DNA from 2 places in the Citricoccus sp. GCM10030269 genome. Region 1 is predicted to be linked to the other one. Evidence: riboswitches for the same ligand, from Rfam matches in the RefSeq annotation. Region 1 holds a riboswitch; the other holds the start of a gene.
The links. A riboswitch is a leader RNA that binds a small molecule or an ion and turns the genes downstream of it on or off. The one in region 1 is predicted to bind S-adenosylmethionine.

Region 1 (4,694 bases):
GGCTGGCCCGGGAGATATTTGCCAGTGAGGATGCCGCCGGCCATGGGGGACCAGACGATTTGGGAGAGACCGAGCTCCTCCGAGGTGGGGATGACCTCGGACTCGATCACGCGCCACAGCATTGAGTACTGCGGTTGGCTGGAGATCAGCTGGATGCCCAGCGAGGAGGCCATCGCATGGGCCTCTCGGATCTTGTCCGCGGGCCACTCTGAGACACCGATGTACAAGGCCTTGCCGGACCGAACCACATCGGCGAAGGCCTGCATGGTCTCCTCGAGGGGAGTCTCCACGTCATAGCGGTGGGCCTGGTAGAGGTCGACATAGTCCATCTGCAGCCGCTTCAGGGAGCCGTTGATCGACTCCATGATGTGCTTGCGGGACAGGCCGGTGTCATTGGGTCCTTTGGGCCCGGTGGGCCAGTAGACCTTCGTGAAGACTTCGAGGGATTCTCGCCGCTCGTTCCTCAGTGCCTCGCCGAGGACCGTTTCGGCCTTGGTATTCGCATAGACGTCGGCGGTGTCAAAGCTGGTGATGCCGTGTTCGAGGGCAGCCCTCACGCAGGCATGAGCCGTCTCGTTCTCGACCTGTGAGCCGTGGGTGAGCCAATTGCCGTAGATGATCTCGGAGATCTTGAGTCCGCTGTTGCCGAGGTAACGAAATTTCATGGTTTCACCCTAGTCCGGATGGCTTCGGACCGGGCTTGGACTGGGCTTAACAGAGAACGGCCGCTGTTCCCGAGGGAACAGCGGCCGTTCAGAAGTCTGAAGGAATCAGACGAGCTCGATCAGAGCGGGCGGACTGCAGCAGCCTGCATGCCCTTGGGGCCCTGCTGGGCCTCGAACTCGACCTTCTGGTCTTCCTGCAGTTCGCGGAAGCCATTGCCTTCGATGGCGGAGAAGTGAACGAAGATGTCAGCGGAGTTGTCGTCCGGAGAAATAAAGCCGTAGCCCTTTTCTGCGTTGAACCACTTGACGGTACCGGTGGCCATGTTGAGCCTCTTTCTTTGGGGTGTTACCCCGCCAGTGTTCCGACGGGGGCGAAGCGGCGTGTGCGAAACCGCTTCCCAACGCCCCGTCCAATCCGAAGATTGACCGGCCCGAAAGGGTACGGACTTACTGCTACTACTACTTCTGGTTTCTATAGTACGGGACGAAGGAGGGGGTAGAACACCCCTTTCTTCAAATCAGCTCTGACGGGACGTTAATTCGCCCACAGCGCAGCATGGGCGATGAGTGGTCGAGGGTCGCCCAGCTGCCGGCCACTCAGCTCCTCGGCGGCCATTCACGCAGCTTGTCCATCTGCCGACGGTCCCGTTTGGTGGGCCGGCCAGTACCGCGGTCGCGCCGGGGAACCGCGAGGAACTCTCGGGGAACCTGCTCGGGGGAGTGGTCGATGTAGTGGCGAACGGCCTCAGCCGCTCCGACGCGTTTGGTCAGAAGCCCAGTGACTTCCAGGATCCGTTCTCGCCCCGGCTGACGGACTCGAATGGTGTCGCCTGGCTTGACTGCCTGGGCAGCCTTAGCCGGCTGCCCGTTGAGGCGGACGTGCCCGGCACGGCAGGCCGCCGTCGCCGCAGACCGCGTCTTGTACATGCGCACGCCCCACAACCACGAGTCCAGACGGACCTGAGTGGGTGATGGAGCAGCGGGCATGCCGATGAGTTTAGTGGCGGATTACTGATTGCCCTCGGCGGTGCGCAGGTTGCGGAAAGCCGAGCGGTGGAAGACCAGCGGCTCATACTCGGAGGAGTGGTCGTGCACTCCGTGAACCTCCAACAGCACCATCTTGTGGTCACCGGCCGGCAGTTCGGAGTAGACGGTGGTGTCCAGCCACAGGGCCGCCCCGTCCAGGAAGAGCGCGCCGTGGTCGTTGGCGCGGATGTCCAGGCCGGCGAAACGGTCGCCGTCCTTGGACGCCAGCTGACGGCAGACCATGGTGTGGTCCTCACCGAGGATCGAGATGCCGATCCGATCAGCCTGCTTCAGCCGGGGCCACGTGCGGGAGGTGTTCTGGACGGCGAAGGACACCAAGGCCGGTTCGAGTGAGACGCCCACGGTGAAGGACGAGGCCACCAACCCCTCCTTGACGCCGTTGGCAATGCCGGCCAGGGCAGCGACGCCGGAGGGGAAGTGGGAGAAGGCCGTCCGTAGGGTCTGGGTGGACAGATCCTGATCGAGATCGGCAGGGCGGTGGAAGTCGTTGGTTGCCAGTGCGGTCATGTCGGTCCTCCGATCAATAGCGAATCTGACGGGGAGCGCACCTCGGGCTAATCCCCAGGGCACCAGCAGAAACGCGGTACTTGCCCGCCGGGGCATCCGGAGGGCCGAATCCTCACCTGGAGCACCCCACTACTGCGTGAAGAGGGTTGCCGTCCCGCAAGCCAGGGCTGTAACAGCGGGAACTCGTGATTCCGGCCCCAGCGTATCGACGCCGTTCTGTGAGGGTCAAAGACTTCCGCGAACTGTGAACTCCCGTGACATGTTTTTCCTGAGACCAGCTGCCCTGCTGGCCCACCACCTGCCCCACTACGCCACTATTCATACCTACTGGAAACGCAGCGATACGGCGTGGCCGTGGGCGGGAAGTCCCTCGGCCTTCGCCAGCGCGGAGATGGTGGTGTCCAGTTCCTTCAGCGCGGTCTCCTCATAGCGGATGAGCTGCTGCAGGCGCAGGAAGCTGACCGTGCTCAGACCGGAAGAATGGCGGGCCGATCCGCCTGTGGGCAACACGTGGTTGGAGCCGGACGAGTAATCGCCCAGGGGCACGGGGGAGTGGGGGCCCACGAAGATGGCGCCGGCGTTCTTCACCCGACGAGCCGTCTCTAGCGGATGGACGGTGTGGATCTCGAGGTGCTCGGCGGCATAGGCGTCGGCCACGGCCAGTGCCTCGTCCACGGTCTGGACCAGCAGGATCCCGGACTGAGGACCGCCCAGGGCCTGGCGGATCTGCTCCTCGTGGAAGGAGCCGGGAACCTGACGATCGATCTCGGCCACCACGTCCCGGGCCAACTCTGGGGAGGTGGTGATGAGCACTGAGCCGGCCATCGGATCGTGTTCGGCCTGGCTGATCAGGTCCGCGGCCACCCAGCGGGCGTCGGCGGTTCCGTCGGCCAGCACGGCGATCTCGGTCGGGCCCGCTTCGGCGTCGATGCCGATGGTGCCCAGCAGGGCGCGCTTGGCCGCGGCCACGAAGATGTTGCCCGGCCCCGTCACCAGGTCGACGGGGGCGCAGGCCCGGGCGCCGTCGTCGTCGTTCACGCCGTAGGCGAACATGGCCACCGCTTGGGCGCCGCCGGCGGCGTAGACCTCGTCCACGCCGAGGAGCGCACACGCGGCAAGAATCGCCGGGTGCGGCCGTCCGTCGAAGTCTTTCTGCGGCGGGGACGCCACGGCGAGAGAGGCGACGCCGGCTGCTTGGGCCGGAACCACGTTCATCACCACGGAGGAGGGATAGACGGCGCGGCCGCCGGGCACATACAGGCCCACGCGGTGCACGGGCATCCAGCGGTTCTCCACGATGGCGCCCTCGCCCAATTCCACTTCGGAATCCGGGGGCAGCTGTGCGGCGTGGACCTTCCGGGCACGGGAGATGGACTCCTCCAGGGCGGTCCGCACCGAGGGGTCCAGCGACTCGAGTGCTTCAGCGATGGCCTCGGCCGGCACCCGCAACGACGGCGGCCGGATCCCGTCGAACTGTTCGCCGAGGTCCAGCACGGCCCGGACGCCCTCGGTGCGGACGCGGTCCAGGATTGGCATCACCTTCGGGACGGCGCTGGCCACGTCGAGTTCAGCGCGGGGCAGCACGGTGGCAGGGTCGACAATGCGGCCGCGCAGGTCCGTGGTCGAAAGCATGTAGGGGCTCCTGTGTGTTCCGCCGGTGTGTGGTTCAGCGTCCATTCTCCACCCGTTCAGGTTCGACAAAGTCCTGGATGTCAGACTGGAGACATGCCGAAATTGTCCTCGTTCGCAGACCTGTCTGCCTCCGTCGTGCCTCACACGGTGCTGGCCACGACGGCCGAACTGTCGACGGAATCCAGCGCAGTTCCCGAAGACATCTCCGGGAATGTCCCTGACACCGTCCAGGACGGGGCCCGGGGCGCCGTCGACTCGCTGGGGCCGTTCTGGGGCATTGTCTCCACGGTGGCGATCTCGGTGGTCATCGCGCTGCTGGTGGTGACCGCAGCCTGGTTGCTGAGCAGTGTGGTGCTGCGCCGCCGGCCCGGGCTCCGCGATCAGGTGGGCCGCTGCCGCGTTCCCCTGGGCCTGGCCGCGGCTCTGCTGGCCACGCGCATCGCCCTGGGGCTCACGGCCTCCGACTACCCGTGGTTCAACGGCGTGAGTTTCTTGCTGCTGGCCGGGGTGATCGGTGCCCTGGCGTGGCTGGCCCTACGGGTGGTGAGGATCGTCGAGGAACGCTTGCTGGACAGGTACGCCTCCGATGAGTTGGAGGACCGGCGCGACCGCAAGATCCGTACGCAGACTGTGCTGCTGCGCCGGGTGCTGAACGCGGTGATCATCGTCATCGCCGTCTCCGTCGTGCTGTTGACGATCCCGTCGGTTCGCGCGGTCGGCGCCGGTCTGCTGGCTTCGGCAGGTGTGCTCTCCGTGGTGGCCGGCCTGGCGGTCCAGTCCACGCTGACCAACATGTTCGCCGGCATTCAGCTGGCCTTCACCGACGCGATCCGCGTGGGGGAC
Region 2 (4,694 bases), on a different contig from region 1:
GTCGCCATCTACAACGAGAACGTCCACGCGGTGGCCCTGCGGCATGATGCGCTGGTAGCTGACCTCTGGGCGCTGCGCGACCTCACCCGTCCGGAGATGTGGGCGCCGGACCGGCTGCACTTCTCCCCCACGGGCCACCACACCATCGCCGCGATGGTACTGGAGACCCTCAACGTCCCCCACGATCTGGTACCGCTGCAGCCCAAAGCCACCGTGCCTCGCACCTGGCGGCGGGTCCGGGCTGAGGACGCGCTATGGGCCCGTGAACACCTGATGCCCTGGGTGCTACGGCACCTGCGCCGCCAATCCTCGGGCGACGGCCTCGGACCGAAACGGCCTTTGGCCGAGCCCATGTTCGGGCATCCGATGCCGCCCGGCTCCACCTCCGCCGACGAGACCGCGGTCCGGCGGGTCGGCCCGGAGGACTAGCTCGAGTCCTGCAGTTCGAGCTCTACAGCCCGAGATCTCGCCGCAGCGCTTCACCGAGCTGCTCCATGTCGGTCAGAAAGCCGTCATGGCCTACGGCCGAGTCGATCATGTGCACCGTCACCTCGCCCGGCAATTGACGGGCGAGGTTCTCCGACTGCACCGGAAAATACAGCCGGTCGGACTCGACGGCGGCGATGAACGGCGCCGCCTCGATCTCCGCCAGCACGGATGACTCCGCACCGCGGCCGCGAGAGACGTCGTGACTCATCAGGGCCTCGGTCAGCACCCGATAGCTGTTGGCGTCGAACCGCTTGGCCAGTTTGGCCGCCTGATAGTCCAGATACGACTCAATCTGGTAGCGGCCATGGCGACAGACCGGATCCCCGAAAGGGTCTTCGTCCAGTTGCGGTTTACGGCCGAACCGCTCCCCGATGTCCGGTTCGGACCGGTAGGTGATGTGGGCGATCTTGCGGGCGATGCCCAGGCCGCCGTCCGGCGTCGGGCCTCCGTAGTAGTCCCCGCCGCGGAAGTTCGGATCCAGGGTGATGGCTTGGATCTGCGCTTGCGCGAAGGCGATCTGCTCGGCGGTGGAGTGGGCGCCGCAGGCGATGACGCCCATCCCCGCGACCCGTTCGGGGTAGGTGGCAGCCCACTCCAGGGCTCGAGCGCCGCCCATGGAGCCACCGATGACGGCCTGCCACCGCTCGATGCCCAGGGCGTCCGCGAGCCGGACCTCGGCGCGCACGGAGTCCCGGATGGTCGTGAACGGGAACCGCGACCCCCAGGGGGTCCCGTCCGGATCCAACGACGACGGCCCGGTCGTCCCGTAGCAGCCACCGAGGATGTTCGGCGCCACCACGAACCAGGTGTCCGTGTCGATCGGGCGGCCCGGACCGACCATGCCTTCCCACCAGCCGTCCTCCGGAATCTCGGAGGACGAGGCCACATGGGTCGAACCCGTGAGGGCATGCAGCAGCAGTACGGCGTTCGACTTCTGAGCGTTGAGCGTGCCCCACGTCTCGTAGGCGATGTCCACGGCGGGCAGGTGACCCCCGGACTCGAAGTCGAAGGCACCGGTCCGCAAGGAGTGCAGGCCGCCGTCGGCCAAACCTGTGCCGGATCGCTGAGGGGTGATGGTAGTCATGCGGATGGCTCCGGCCCTAGGCGCTCACGTCTGCAGCGGCGAAGCCGTTGTCCAGATCGGCGAGGATGTCATCGATGCTCTCGATGCCCACGGACAACCGGATCAGTCCGGGGGTGACGCCGGCGGCACGCTGTTCGTCCTCGGAGAGCTGCGAGTGCGTGGTCGAGGCGGGATGAATGACCAGTGAACGCACATCTCCGATGTTGGCCACGTGGTGGTGCAGACGCAGCGCATCCACGAACCGCGCCCCGGCCTCACGTCCGCCGGCGATCTCGAACGAGACGAAACCGGCGGGACCGTCCGGGAGGTATCGCTTCGCGAGGTCGTGCCAGGGGCTGGACTCCAGGCCCGGATAGATCACGGTCTCGACCAGGGCGTGCCCGTCGAGGTACTCCGCCACGCGCCGCGCGTTGGAGACCTGGCGCTCCATCCGCAGAGACAGTGTCTCCAGACCCAGGTTGATGAGGAAGGCGTTGAAGGGACTGATGGCACTGCCGTAGTCACGCAGCAGCTGCACCCGGGCCTTGAGCACGAACGCCAGATTGGCGCCGAGGATGCCGTTGACGCCGAGGTCACGGGCGAACACGATTCCGTTGTAGCTCTCATCCGGGGTGTTGAATCCGGGGTAGCGCTCCGGCTGTGAGGCGAAGTCGAAGGTGCCCGCGTCCACGATCGCCCCGCCCATGGCCGCCGCGTGGCCGCCGAGGTACTTGGTGGCCGAGTGCACCACGATGTCCGCTCCGTGCTCGATCGGGCGCAGCAGGTACGGCGTGGCCAGGGTGTTGTCCACGATCAGCGGCAGACCGGCGTCGTGGGCCAGGTCGGCGATGGCGCGGACGTCCATCACGTCACCGCGGGGGTTGCCCAGGGTCTCCCCGAAGAGAGCCTTGGTGTTGTCCTGGATGGCATTTTTCCACTCGTCTTGATCGTCCGGATCCTGAACGAAGGTGGTGGTGATGCCGATCTTGGCCAACGTGTGCTTGAACAGGTTCTGAGTGCCGCCGTAGAGGGAGGCCGAGACCACGATGTGGTCTCCGGCACCGGCCAGGTTGAGCACCGAGAAGGTGGTGGCGGCCTGCCCCGAGGCGAGCAGCAGGGCACCAACGCCACCCTCGAGTGCGGCGATCTTGCCCTCGACGGCTTCCTGGGTCGGGTTGCCGATGCGCGAGTAGATGGGACCGAGGTCCTTCAGCGCGAAGCGATCCGCGGCGACGTCGGCGCTTGGGAAGTCGAAGGAGTTCGACTGAATGATCGGCAGCACGGTGGCCCCGAAGGCATTCTCCTCCGGGATCCCCGCGTGGAGTTGACGGGTCTCGAAGCCCCACTCGCTCTGGGGGTCGGCGTCGGGGGTGTTGTCTGGCGTGTTCGGGGTCTCAGTCATCTGACGGCTCCTGTCTATCCAGGGCCACCCACTGGTGCCGACTGACGTGGTGCAGTCCATGCCGGCATGGTGGCCCGCGCTTGCCGGTGCCGGTTGGCACCTGCCTGGTCTTCACCCGGGGCACCCCACCGCGAGCTGGAGGGTTGCCGGCCAGCAAGCCGGGGCTCAATGCTGGCGCTCATGACCTGGGCCCAGTTTGCCAGATCCTCCGCACCGTTTCATCCCCGCCGTCATCGCCGGTCATCCGGCTGTCATTCCGCCCGTCATGTCGAGTGAGGTTAACCTAACCAATTCACCCCGCGAGAAAGTGCGACGATATGCACATGATGCGCCTGGATCACGTCTCGTACGCCGTTGGACCCGATGAAGGGCTCACCGCCACGGTGGCCCGCCTGGCCGATGCCCTGGGCATCGAACGGGTCAAGGGCGGAGTTCACCCCCGTTTCGGGACGCGCAACGCGATTTTCCCGCTGCGCAACCGGCAGTACCTCGAGGTGGTTGAAGTTCTGGACCACCCCTCCTCGGAGAAGGCCCCGTTCGGCCAGGCTGTCCGTGCTCGCTCTGAAATGGGCGGCGGCTGGATGGGCTGGTGCGTCACCGTCGACGACCTCGGACCGTTCGAAGAGCGCCTGGGCCGTCAGTCTGTGCCCGGTAACCGCAAGTTCCCGGATGGCCGCGAACTGACCTGGCGCCAGATCGGCATCAAGGGTCTCATCGCGGACCCCCAGGTGCCCTATCTGCTCCGCTGGGACGACGGCACGGAGGACCTGCATCCCTCGCTGGCCGCCGAGCCGCAGGCGGAATTGTCCTGCATCACCATCGCCGGATCTCGCGAGCGCGTCCGCGACTGGCTGGGGCTGGACGATCCTCAGGAGCGGGTCCAGGACCTCAACGTGGAGTACGAGGCACCCTCCGGCACCCCGGGCATCCTCTCCGTCACCTTCGACACCCCGAAGGGCAACGTCACCATCTGACGTTGGGGTAGTTAAGTGCCGAACAGGCCCAGCTCGGCCAACAGGGGGTAGGCCACGAAGCCGGTCGCGTCCAAGAGGAAATGCGCCACGACCAGTGGCATCACGCGTCGGTACCGCAGATACACCGCGCCGAAGATCAGCCCCATGATCAGATTGCCGATCCCTGGCCCCGCCCCCTGGTAGAGGTGGTAGGTGCCCCGCAGGATCGCACACCCCACCAGCACGGTTACCGGATGACCAGGCACGACGGCGCCGCTGGCCCACGTGCGCAGCTCACCGAATCCCGCCCGCAGCTGCTGCAGGTACCCGAGCCGGTCGAACAGCCAGGCCACCACGATGATCTCTTCCAGCAGACCGTGCCGCAGCGCGGAGAACAGCAGCACCGGGGTGGTCCACCAGTACTCGTTCAGATCGCTGCCGACGATGGCCGTCGTGACTCCGGCGGCACGGCCGGCGGCGTAGACGGCGAGCGTGCCCAGGCCCATCGCCACGAACAGTCCGATCCCCCACGCGAGATCCCGGCCCGGCCGGCGAAAATCCAGTCCGAAGGTGCGGAAGGGATTGCGGCCGCGAATCCATACCAAGTGCATCACGAGCAGCACGGGGACCAGAGCGAAACCAATGTCCAGCACCTGATACGTCAGGTCGAAGTACTGCCGGTCATCGAGGGCGGGATTCAGGGTGGTGGTCTGTCCGGACAGTGGTGCCTGGCTCATCTTGTCCAGGAGGTTGACGACCGCGTACACCGCCGACTTGCCCAAGGACA

Region 2: it holds a riboswitch for S-adenosylmethionine, as region 1 does, so the genes downstream of both, ACFQQD_RS11640 (O-acetylhomoserine aminocarboxypropyltransferase/cysteine synthase family protein) here and ACFQQD_RS13650 (flavin reductase family protein) in region 1, are expected to answer to the same signal.

Annotation. Positions count from the first base shown of each region.
Region 1 covers NZ_JBHTCV010000006.1:139,339-144,032, forward strand. The annotation lists gene ACFQQD_RS13635 (aldo/keto reductase family protein) at 1-665, opposite strand, end outside; gene ACFQQD_RS13640 (cold-shock protein) at 785-988, opposite strand; gene ACFQQD_RS13645 (RNA-binding S4 domain-containing protein) at 1,263-1,652, opposite strand; gene ACFQQD_RS13650 (flavin reductase family protein) at 1,674-2,219, opposite strand; SAM riboswitch class IV at 2,291-2,410, opposite strand; gene hisD (histidinol dehydrogenase) at 2,544-3,851, opposite strand; gene ACFQQD_RS13660 (mechanosensitive ion channel family protein) at 3,945-4,694, shown strand, end outside.
Region 2 covers NZ_JBHTCV010000005.1:963,472-968,165, forward strand. The annotation lists gene ACFQQD_RS11630 (SGNH/GDSL hydrolase family protein) at 1-429, shown strand, start outside; gene ACFQQD_RS11635 (homoserine O-acetyltransferase) at 452-1,573, opposite strand; gene ACFQQD_RS11640 (O-acetylhomoserine aminocarboxypropyltransferase/cysteine synthase family protein) at 1,590-2,954, opposite strand; SAM riboswitch class IV at 3,026-3,140, opposite strand; gene ACFQQD_RS11645 (VOC family protein) at 3,272-3,928, shown strand; gene ACFQQD_RS11650 (CPBP family intramembrane glutamic endopeptidase) at 3,940-4,694, opposite strand, start outside.